DNA from 3 places in the Bacillus sp. GbtcB14 genome. Region 3 is predicted to be linked to each of the others. Evidence: riboswitches for the same ligand, from Rfam matches in the RefSeq annotation. Region 3 holds a riboswitch; each other region holds the start of a gene.
The links. Region 3 has a riboswitch for thiamine pyrophosphate ahead of tenA (thiaminase II). Riboswitches for the same ligand answer to the same signal wherever they lie in the genome.
Positions count from the first base shown of each region.

Region 1: another riboswitch for thiamine pyrophosphate. It lies ahead of thiC (phosphomethylpyrimidine synthase ThiC); the one in region 3 lies ahead of tenA (thiaminase II).
Region 2: another riboswitch for thiamine pyrophosphate. It lies ahead of KVT31_RS22780 (energy-coupled thiamine transporter ThiT); the one in region 3 lies ahead of tenA (thiaminase II).

Region 1 covers NZ_JAGXJT010000004.1:309,594-312,879, forward strand. The annotation lists gene KVT31_RS14200 (arsenic transporter) at 1-3, shown strand, start outside; gene thiC (phosphomethylpyrimidine synthase ThiC) at 105-1,865, opposite strand; TPP riboswitch at 1,979-2,094, opposite strand; gene lldP (L-lactate permease) at 2,166-3,286, opposite strand, start outside.
Region 2 covers NZ_JAGXJT010000009.1:70,146-73,431, reverse strand. The annotation lists gene feoB (ferrous iron transport protein B) at 1-1,155, opposite strand, end outside; gene KVT31_RS22785 (FeoA family protein) at 1,152-1,379, opposite strand; TPP riboswitch at 1,574-1,675, shown strand; gene KVT31_RS22780 (energy-coupled thiamine transporter ThiT) at 1,761-2,432, shown strand; gene KVT31_RS22775 (sensor histidine kinase) at 2,655-3,286, opposite strand, start outside.
Region 3 covers NZ_JAGXJT010000003.1:4,883-8,168, reverse strand. The annotation lists gene KVT31_RS09040 (ABC transporter permease) at 1-382, opposite strand, end outside; gene KVT31_RS09035 (ABC transporter ATP-binding protein) at 382-1,131, opposite strand; gene tenA (thiaminase II) at 1,100-1,795, opposite strand; TPP riboswitch at 1,878-1,980, opposite strand; TPP riboswitch at 2,041-2,152, opposite strand; gene KVT31_RS09025 (SH3 domain-containing protein) at 2,422-3,286, shown strand, end outside.

The DNA of each region.
Region 1 (3,286 bases), on a different contig from region 3:
TAAACGACAAAAGCCCGCTTTGCTACCGTCTTAGCAAAGCGGGCTTCTTCTATATTTAAGTTAGGTACTACAGTGTGATCAATCAAGTAAAGAGGTGTAACGTGTTATTGGTATAAATGACTACCAGTGTCTTTAAATTCTTTCGCTTTCTCTTTCATCCCTTTTTCAATTGCTTCTGTCGTTTCTAAATCATTTTCTTTCGCATATTCACGAATATCATGTGAAATTCTCATACTACAAAACTTCGGCCCACACATGGAGCAGAAATGAGCTGTTTTCGCACCTTCTGCTGGCAATGTTTCATCGTGATATTCCATCGCACGTTCAGGATCTAAAGATAAATTAAATTGATCGCGCCAACGGAATTCAAAGCGAGCTTTTGAAAGTGCATCATCACGCTGATGAGCCGTTTTGTGCCCTTTCGCAAGATCAGCCGCATGCGCAGCGATTTTGTACGTAATAACTCCCTCACGAACATCATCTTTATTCGGTAAACCTAAATGTTCTTTCGGCGTTACATAACAAAGCATCGCCGTTCCAAACCAGCCAATCATTGCAGCCCCAATTGCGGATGTAATATGGTCATAACCTGGTGCAATATCTGTCGTTAACGGTCCAAGTGTATAGAACGGTGCGCCCTGACAAATATCAAGCTCTTTCTCCATATTCTCTTTAATTAAATGCATCGGTACATGCCCAGGTCCTTCAATCATCACTTGCACATCATGTTTCCAAGCAATCTTCGTTAATTCCCCAAGTGTTTCAAGCTCAGAAAACTGTGCTTCGTCATTTGCATCTGCAATCGAACCTGGACGTAATCCATCTCCAAGAGAGAACGAAACGTCGTACTGCTTCATAATTTCACATATCTCTTCAAAATGAGTGTATAAGAAGTTTTCTTTATGATGGAATAAACACCACTGTGCCATAATTGAACCACCACGTGAAACGATACCTGTCGTACGCTTTGCAGTAATCGGAATGTAACGAAGTAATACGCCCGCGTGAATCGTAAAGTAATCAACACCTTGCTCCGCTTGTTCAATTAACGTATCACGATACACTTCCCACGTTAAATCTTCTGCAATTCCGTTTACTTTTTCCAGCGCTTGATAGATCGGTACAGTCCCAACTGGTACAGGCGCGTTACGAATAATCCACTCACGCGTCGTATGAATATTTTTACCTGTAGATAAATCCATAATCGTATCCGCACCCCAGCGCGTTGCCCACGTCATCTTCTCTACTTCTTCTGCAATAGAAGAAGATACAGCAGAGTTTCCGATATTTGCATTGACCTTCACGTGGAAGTTACGCCCGATAATCATCGGCTCTGCTTCCGGATGGTTAATATTTGCTGGTAAAATGGCACGGCCTTCCGCGATTTCCTTACGAACAAACTCAGGCTCTACTCCTTCACGAATCGCAACATATTCCATCTCAGACGTAATGATGCCATTGCGCGCATAATGCATTTGTGTAACGTTTGCCCCTTGCTTCGCTCTAAGCGGCTGGCGATCCATTTGCGGAAAAACAGGTGTATGTTTCGAAGCCACTTTCACACCGTCATCCTCTGGTTTCACTTCGCGCCCTTCGTATGCTTCTACATCTCCGCGCTCCAGGATCCAAGAGTGGCGCGGCGCCTGCAACCCCTTTTCCAGCTCCACTTTATGCGCAGGATCTGTATAAGGACCGCTCGTATCGTATACACGAATTGGCGGATTCGGAATGCCGTTCGTTTCACTTTGTTCAATCTCGCGCATCGGCACTTTCATACCCGCGCGCGGTCCATCCACATACACTTTCTTACTTCCTGGTAAACTCGATTTCAATTCAATTTGCTCAGCTGAAACAGACTGTTTCATAACCTTTGTTGCCCCCCTGTACGTGACAAGGACGAGATATGGCCAGCGCATGCCAAAATAAAAAGAGCCAGGTCCATAAAAAAATAAGGACCTGGCTCATAAAAGACATCATTATGTAAAGCCGTTAACTTCCCTACGCTGGTACGAGCCAGATCAGGTCCAAAGGGTTAAGAAGATCAAGCGCTTCTCTCTCAGCCTACGCATACGTTAGGCACCCCTAGTTTATCACTGATTTAATTTTCAATACTTTCCCATCATACACGATAATCTGAAAAATGCAAAGTTTATTTCTTTTGTTGCTTATGGAATCATCCACGTTAAATAATATGCCTGCACATACGTCATAATACCAACAATAATGACGAAGAATAAACTATGCTTCACTGTAAAGCGGAATAAATCTGATTCTTTTCCAGCCAGTCCAACTGCCGCACAAGCAATCGCAATCGATTGCGGAGAAATCATTTTTCCTGTTACACCGCCCGTTGTATTTGCTGCAACGAGAAGTACTTCAGATACACCGACTTGCTGCGCTGTAATCGCTTGTAAATTCGAGAACAGTGCATTCGCTGACGTATCAGATCCTGTTAAGAATACCCCAATCCAGCCTAGAAATGGTGAGAAGAACGGGAATAGCCCGCCAGTTCCTGCAAGTGCTAACGCTAATGTAGAAGATAAACCAGAATAATTTGCGATAAACGCGAATCCTAATACGAATCCAATAGATAGAATTGGCATCTTCAGTTCGTTTAATGTTTCTTTAAATGTTACTACTGCATCTTTTGCACTCATTTTCAAAATAAAGATAGAAATGATACAAGCAATTAAAATTGCTGTTCCCGTCGCTGATAAAATATCTAATTTCAGGATTGCTTCATAAGGCGTCGGTTTATTTACAATTGGCTCTGCTTTCATTACTAGATTGTGTAAGCCTGGAACTTCAAACTTAAACACAAGGCTTTCCAATGCACCACCTGGAGCAAATAACGCTTTAAAGAAACTTTGGCTCCAAATGACTACCATTACAGTTAAAATAATGAATGGAGACCACGCTTTTACGACCTTTCCTACCGTTAGTTTCGGCATAGATGTTGCCGTCGTTGCCGCAGCTACTTCACTATTTGCTTCTTTAGACTGATAGATTTCTTTCGGCTGCCAAACTTTTAAGAATAGCGATAAACTCACTAAACTTACAAGTGCTGACGTAATATCCGGAAGTTCTGGTCCTAAGAACGTCGCTGTAATGAACTGCGTAATTGCAAATGAGCTACCCGCTACAAATAGAGCTGGCCATGTTTGTCTTACTCCTTTAAATCCATCCATTAAAAATACGATAAAGAACGGAACAAATAATGATAGAAACGGTAATTGATGTCCAGCCATTTGTCCAATTTTATGTGGATCAATACCAGTTACTTGTC
Region 2 (3,286 bases), on a different contig from region 3:
TAAACCGAAGAACTCCATAATTCGATCCATAACAACTGCAATTCGCGCCATATATCCTGAGTCTTCTAGTAATGAAATGAAAAAGAATAGTGCAAAGATTTGTGGCACGAATACTAATACAGCACCAACACCAGCAATAATCCCTTCTGTAACGAGTGCTTGAATAAAATCAGAAGCACCAACACTTGTAAGTCCAGCCGTTACCCAATCCGTAAGCTGTCCACCAAAAAAGCCATCTAGCATATCCGATAAAGGTGTACCAATCCACGTAAACGTAACCTGAAAAATAAAAAACATAACTGCTAAAAAGATTGGAAGTCCTAAAATTTTATGCGTAATTAGTCTATCAATTTTTTCCGAAAAAGGAATTTTTCCTTCTTTCTCATGCTTCATAACATTTGTTTTTAACTTTTCAATATACGCTTCACGAGTTTTGTAAATGTGCTCCTCTAACGTACAATCAAGTTTTCCTTCTAAGCGAGATCGAATGGCTATGAGTTCCTTATAAATTGGTAGTGCTTTCATTTCTTTTTCTACTACTTCGTTATTGCTTAAAAATTGAAGGGCTAACCATCTTGGATGCCTATAATTCGCTGTCTCTAAAAGAGCTATAACCTCTCCAATTCCTTCATCCATTTGTACACCATATGAAATAATGAATGGTTTTTTCTCTTTTTTGTCATTTTCTTTAAGAGTCGCAAGCAGTTCTTCACAGCCTTTTCCGCTTCTTGCAACGACAGGAACAACTGTTACACCTAATAATTCTGATAACCGTTTTACATCAATTACAATTCCTCTTTGCTTCGCCACATCAACCATATTTAAACCAACTGAAACTGGTTTACCAAATTCAAGCAATTGTAATGTTAAATGCATATTCCGCTCGAATTGCGAAGAATCCACTATATTTAACATATGATGAAATTCGTCTGTTAGTAGAAAATTCGTAACGACACCTTCATCACGTGAAACTGGATTTAAATCATAAACGCCTGGTAAATCAATTAATGTTCCTTGCTTATCTTTTAATTTACCAACCTTCTTTTCTACTGTTACACCGCTCCAGTTTCCTACATACTCATAAGAACCAGTAAGTGCATTAAATAATGATGTCTTCCCTGTATTTGGATTCCCTAGCAAAGCAACCTTATTCACGCTAATTCCACCTTTATCATTTTCGCGTCACAATGACGAATACTAATTAACTGTCCACGACACTCCAATGTACAAGGACCTTTGAACATCGCTTTCTGCTTCATACGAAGTTCGCTTCCTTCAGAAAGACCAAAAGCAGCCAATCTTCTCTTTAGTAAATGATCTAAAGACTGAATACTTTTCACTAACACTTTCTCACCTATTTTAATATCTACTAAACTCATAACCTTCCCCCTCAGAAGAGAATGATAATTATTTTCAGAAAAATTATATCACACTCTATTTCACTTGGACTATATCTTTTTGCTTCATATTTATTAACATTTCAATACAATTATATTTCAATAATTGTCATAACAGATTCGTTTGCCATTCTCATCCATTTCGCTTACAATAAACAATAGCAAATAAAGAATCTCGTTATCACAGGGGGAGCCATGCCGCTGAGAGGGAACACTTCGTTCCGACCCTTCGAACCTGTTAGTTAATGCTAACGCAGGGATTGTGCAAACGTCCGAAATACATACCTCTTTTTTATTTACGTATTTCGTATCCTCCTATGATAATGTTCTTTTTTGTACAACTTGGATTTAGGGGGAAACAACATGCGTAACACCAATTTACAAGCGATGATCGAATCTGCTATTCTTGCAGCCTTCGCCCTGGTCATCGACATTTTTCCATTATTATCAATCAAACTTTCAACAGGCGGTTCCATTTCATTTGCTATGATTCCTATTTTTATTATCGCATACCGCTGGGGCTTCAAAATGGCTTTCTTAGGAGGCTTAATTTGGGGATTACTACAAATTGTCGTAGGCGATGCCATTATCGTCACACCAATTCAAGTACTCATTGAATACTTCGTTGCTTTCGCATTCATTGGATTTGCCGGTTTATTCTATCGCCCAATTCAAAAAGCACTTTTAGCACCCAATGAAAATAGCGAAGAACAATCCAGTTTAAGTAGCCGTAAAGACAAACCTTCATCAAAGCAAAACAAAGGAAAAAAAGTTATTGGTTACATTATTGTTGCTACATTTATTGGTAGCTTTGCTCGCTATTTCTGTCACTTTATCGCCGGTATTATTTTCTGGGGACAATATGCACCGAAAGGTCAATCAGCAGTTCTATATTCTTTAATATTTAACGGTAGCACAATGATTGGTTCCTATATTCTATGTACCGTTTTACTTATATTTTTATTTATCACTTCACCACGTTTATTCAAAAGCGTGAATGCATATCAAATGAATTCACAAAAAAAGGGTGCTTAACTAGCGCCCTTTTTTTATATCAAAATTCTCAATGAGTAATATCAATAATAAATACAATAAATGCACAAAGAAAAATAAATACCATCATACCTAGTAAATTGCTATTCACGGCTAATCTACTCCTTACATAACCTCATTTTCTAAACAAATTATATCGCTTAAAAATAAAGATTAGGTAAAGATAATATGAAAATAACTTAAAAAAAGCGCAGCACATATCATCTACGCTTTTTTCGGTAAATAGAAGTAAAATAACACACCATCTTCCGTATTCTTTACCCCATATTCAGCATCGTGCAGTTCTAAAATATTTTTAGAAATCGCAAGTCCAAGTCCTGTTCCACCTTGTGAACGATGACGAGCTGCATCCACGCGATAAAAACGATCCCAAATTTTATCTAATTGCTCTTCTTCAATGTGAGTACCTTTATTTTCAATACATACTTTTATACGATCTTTTTCATCTATTGTAGAAATAATAATATCCTCTTTATTTGGTGTATAACGTATCGCATTCGTAATGAAGTTCACAATGACTTGTTCAATCCGGCCTTGATTTGCGACCACTTCAAATGAACCTATATTTTTATGAACACGAAGTTCTTTTTTCTCTATTTCCAAAGAAAGGTGTTCACATATATCTTCAATTACTGTATCAATATAAAATGCATCCATTTTCATTTTATATGTGCCTGACTCAAATTTAGCTAACTCAAGCATATCTAAAATTAACGTATCCATTTTATCTACTTCTCGTTCCATCGCTTGAAAATAATAATCTTTTTTATGCTCAGCTACCCCGTCTTTTAAAATAGAAATGCAGCTTTTCATAATACTTAACGGTGTTTTTAATT
Region 3 (3,286 bases):
TTAAAACCGTAACAACAACCTTACTCCAGATCGTATATCCAAACCATAAAACGAAAAGTGGAGCAAGCGCTGTAATCGGAATCGTTTGTGAGGCAACTAATAATGGATAAAATGCTCTTTCCATCCAATTACTCGCATTCATTAACATCGCTAGTCCTACTCCAAGTACGATAGAAATAGCTACCCCTATTAAAACGACGTATAATGTTGCCGGCAAATGAACCGTGAATAATATATCTTTTAGTTTCCATATCTTCATTACAATTGCAGACGGTGACGGTAAAATGTACATTTCATCTATAATTCTTGCGCCTACTTCCCAAAAGACAAGTAAAATGCTAGAAAGTGTAAGGGCAGGTAATAACTCCTTCAACCGGCTCATCATACGAGTACCTGCCTTTGTAACATACTAAGAAGCTCATCTTTAAGCGCTAACACTTCAGGCTTATATAAATCTTTTCTTGTTCGATTACGATCAAGTGGTACAACCCTCTCGGTTAAAGTAGTTATCGGTTGATTTTCTACAACGAAAACTCGATTAGAAAGAAACAATGCTTCTTCCACATCATGAGTAATAAATAAAATTGTTTTTTCCCACTCTTTCCATTGTTCAAACAGCCACTCTTGCAAAGATGCCTTCGTTAAAGCGTCCAACGCGCTAAACGGTTCATCTAACAGCAATATCTCCCCGCCCGTTAATAAAGTTCGAATAAAAGATACGCGTTGCCTCATACCACCAGATAAATCTTTCGGATATTTTGTCTCATACCCTTGTAAGCCAAATTTATGTAACAATTCCTTTGCCTTTATTTGTGCTTCTTTCTTCTGTACACCTTGGCACTCTAGCGGCAGAGCAGCATTCTCAATAATCGTTCTCCACGGCAGAAGCATATCTTTTTGAGGCATATACCCTACAGGATGGCTCTTTGTTTCTGTCAGCTCTATCTGTCCAGTACTTGCTTCTTCTAAACCTGTAATAAGGCGAAATAAAGTACTTTTCCCGCATCCACTCGGTCCGATAATACTTACAAACTCTTTATCTTGTATAGAAGCATTTAATTCATTGATGATTGGCTTCTCATCATAATGAAAAGAAACATTATGAAACTGTAGTATGTTCTTGCTCCTCAAATCCCCACATCTCCTTACGATAGGACATATCCCAGAATAAATATTCAAATCGACTGGAATATAGGAAAATCTCCTCTAATCGATCTAGCTCTTTTTCAGACTTTCCAACTGCCATTTCATTTAATAAATCTATTAACCAAATACAAAGGTTACCGTATTCTTCAGAACTATATCCTTGAATCCACTCCCCAAAGAATTCATGATCTCTTGCTCCAGGAATATCATTTAAACGCTTTCCAATTTCCCAATAGCTCCACATACATGGAAGAAGTGCTGCTATTAATTCCGCAAGTGTGCCATTATGAGATACAGACATCATATAATTTGTATACGCTAAATTTTTAGCAGATGGCTTTGCAGACTCTATCTCCTCTATAGAAATTCCAAGTCTTTTTGCATACTGTTTATGGATTGTCATTTCTCCATTTAATATGCCATCAATTTGTTCAGCAAATTTCCCCATTACTTGTGGATTCGTTGCTTTTACAACACCAATAGCATATAGCTTTGCATAATCTAACAAATATAAATAATCTTGAATAATGTAATACTGAAACTTATCTTTTTCTAACGTGCCATCCCCCATACCTACTACAAACGGATGATTATGACTCATCTCCCAAACTGGTTGTACAGTATCTAATAATCTATCGCAAAATTTCATTTCGCTATCCCCTTTCAATTTATATATCTAAATAAAAAACCACTTCTAAATAAGAAGTGGTTACAGCAAATAAAATTATAATTTATTCGTTGCTCCACTTCCCTTCGCTAGTATTACCTAGATCAGGTCTGTAAGGGTTAAGGATTATTCCTCTCTCAGCACAACAAGCACCCCTAGTGGTTTCAATATGAAATTTTCAAATAAAAAAGCCCCGTTTCTATACGCAAAGAAACGGGGACTCATTATTAGTGTCCGAATTGCTTCCCTACGCTAGCATAATCTAGATCAGGTAATGAAAAGGATCAAAGGCTTACGGCCTACTCTCAGCTGGCAACACCAGCTCTCCTAGCAAACTATAAAATTATCACTGTCAGTATAACATCGTAATAAGACATCATCAACTATTTTAATTTTCTCAATTGTCAACAAAATAACAAAACTATATAATACTTATGTTCTATCTTAGAAATTATCATCCTAATTAATTGGATAAAAAGGAATCATTATCCTCAAAAAATTTATTTTTATGTTGATTTCATATTACATTTATGTGAATACACCCACTATATTATATCTTTATACTATAATAAAATTACAACTATACAACTAGAGGAGGTCTCTATTATATGAATATGAAAGCTACTGCTTTAACAGCAACTACTGTCGCAATTGCCTCTTTACTTCCTTCTATGGGAGAAACAAATGTACAAACAGCCAACGCTGAACAATTATCTAATGTGAAAACTGGATATGTCAAAGTCGATCAAGTAGCCTTACATACAAAAGATAACGCAAATAGCTCATCAATTGATACGATTCGCTTTAATACGAAAGTAAACATACTTGAAACAACTAATGGCTGGTATAAAGTATCTGTTAATAATAAAGTAGGTTACGTACAAAAAGATGCTATTCTACTAAAAAACAAACTTCAATCTAATAATCAATACATCGTTAATGCCAATGCATTAAACGTTCGTTCTGAACCTAATTTAGAATCTTCAATTTTAGATGTATTACCAAATGGGAAATTCGTTACCATTCAAGAAGAACAAGGCGAGTGGTATAAAATTTTACATAATGGCAAAACAGGTTACGTACAAAAAGCATTCGTGTCTAATGGTTCACAACCTTTAGTAAAAGGCATCACAGAAAATAATACGAAATACACAGTTGCAACACCTAAACTTAATGTACGTAGCAACGCTAGTACAAGTAGTGCACTACTTGGTTCATTACAAAATGGTACACAAATACAAGTAGTGGAAACTGTAGGAACTTGGTATAAAGTTCGTTTTGGCACAGGATACGGATATGTGGCAAAACATTATGTGGTGCAAAATCAAAATCAAACTCAAACAGCTCAACCTACTTCCATTCCAGCTGTTTTCAAATTCCCTACTCAAGGAAGAATTAGCTCAACCTTTGATATGCGTTGGGAACAAATGCATTATGGTATAGATATTGCAGCTCAGGGTAATGTCTCTATCC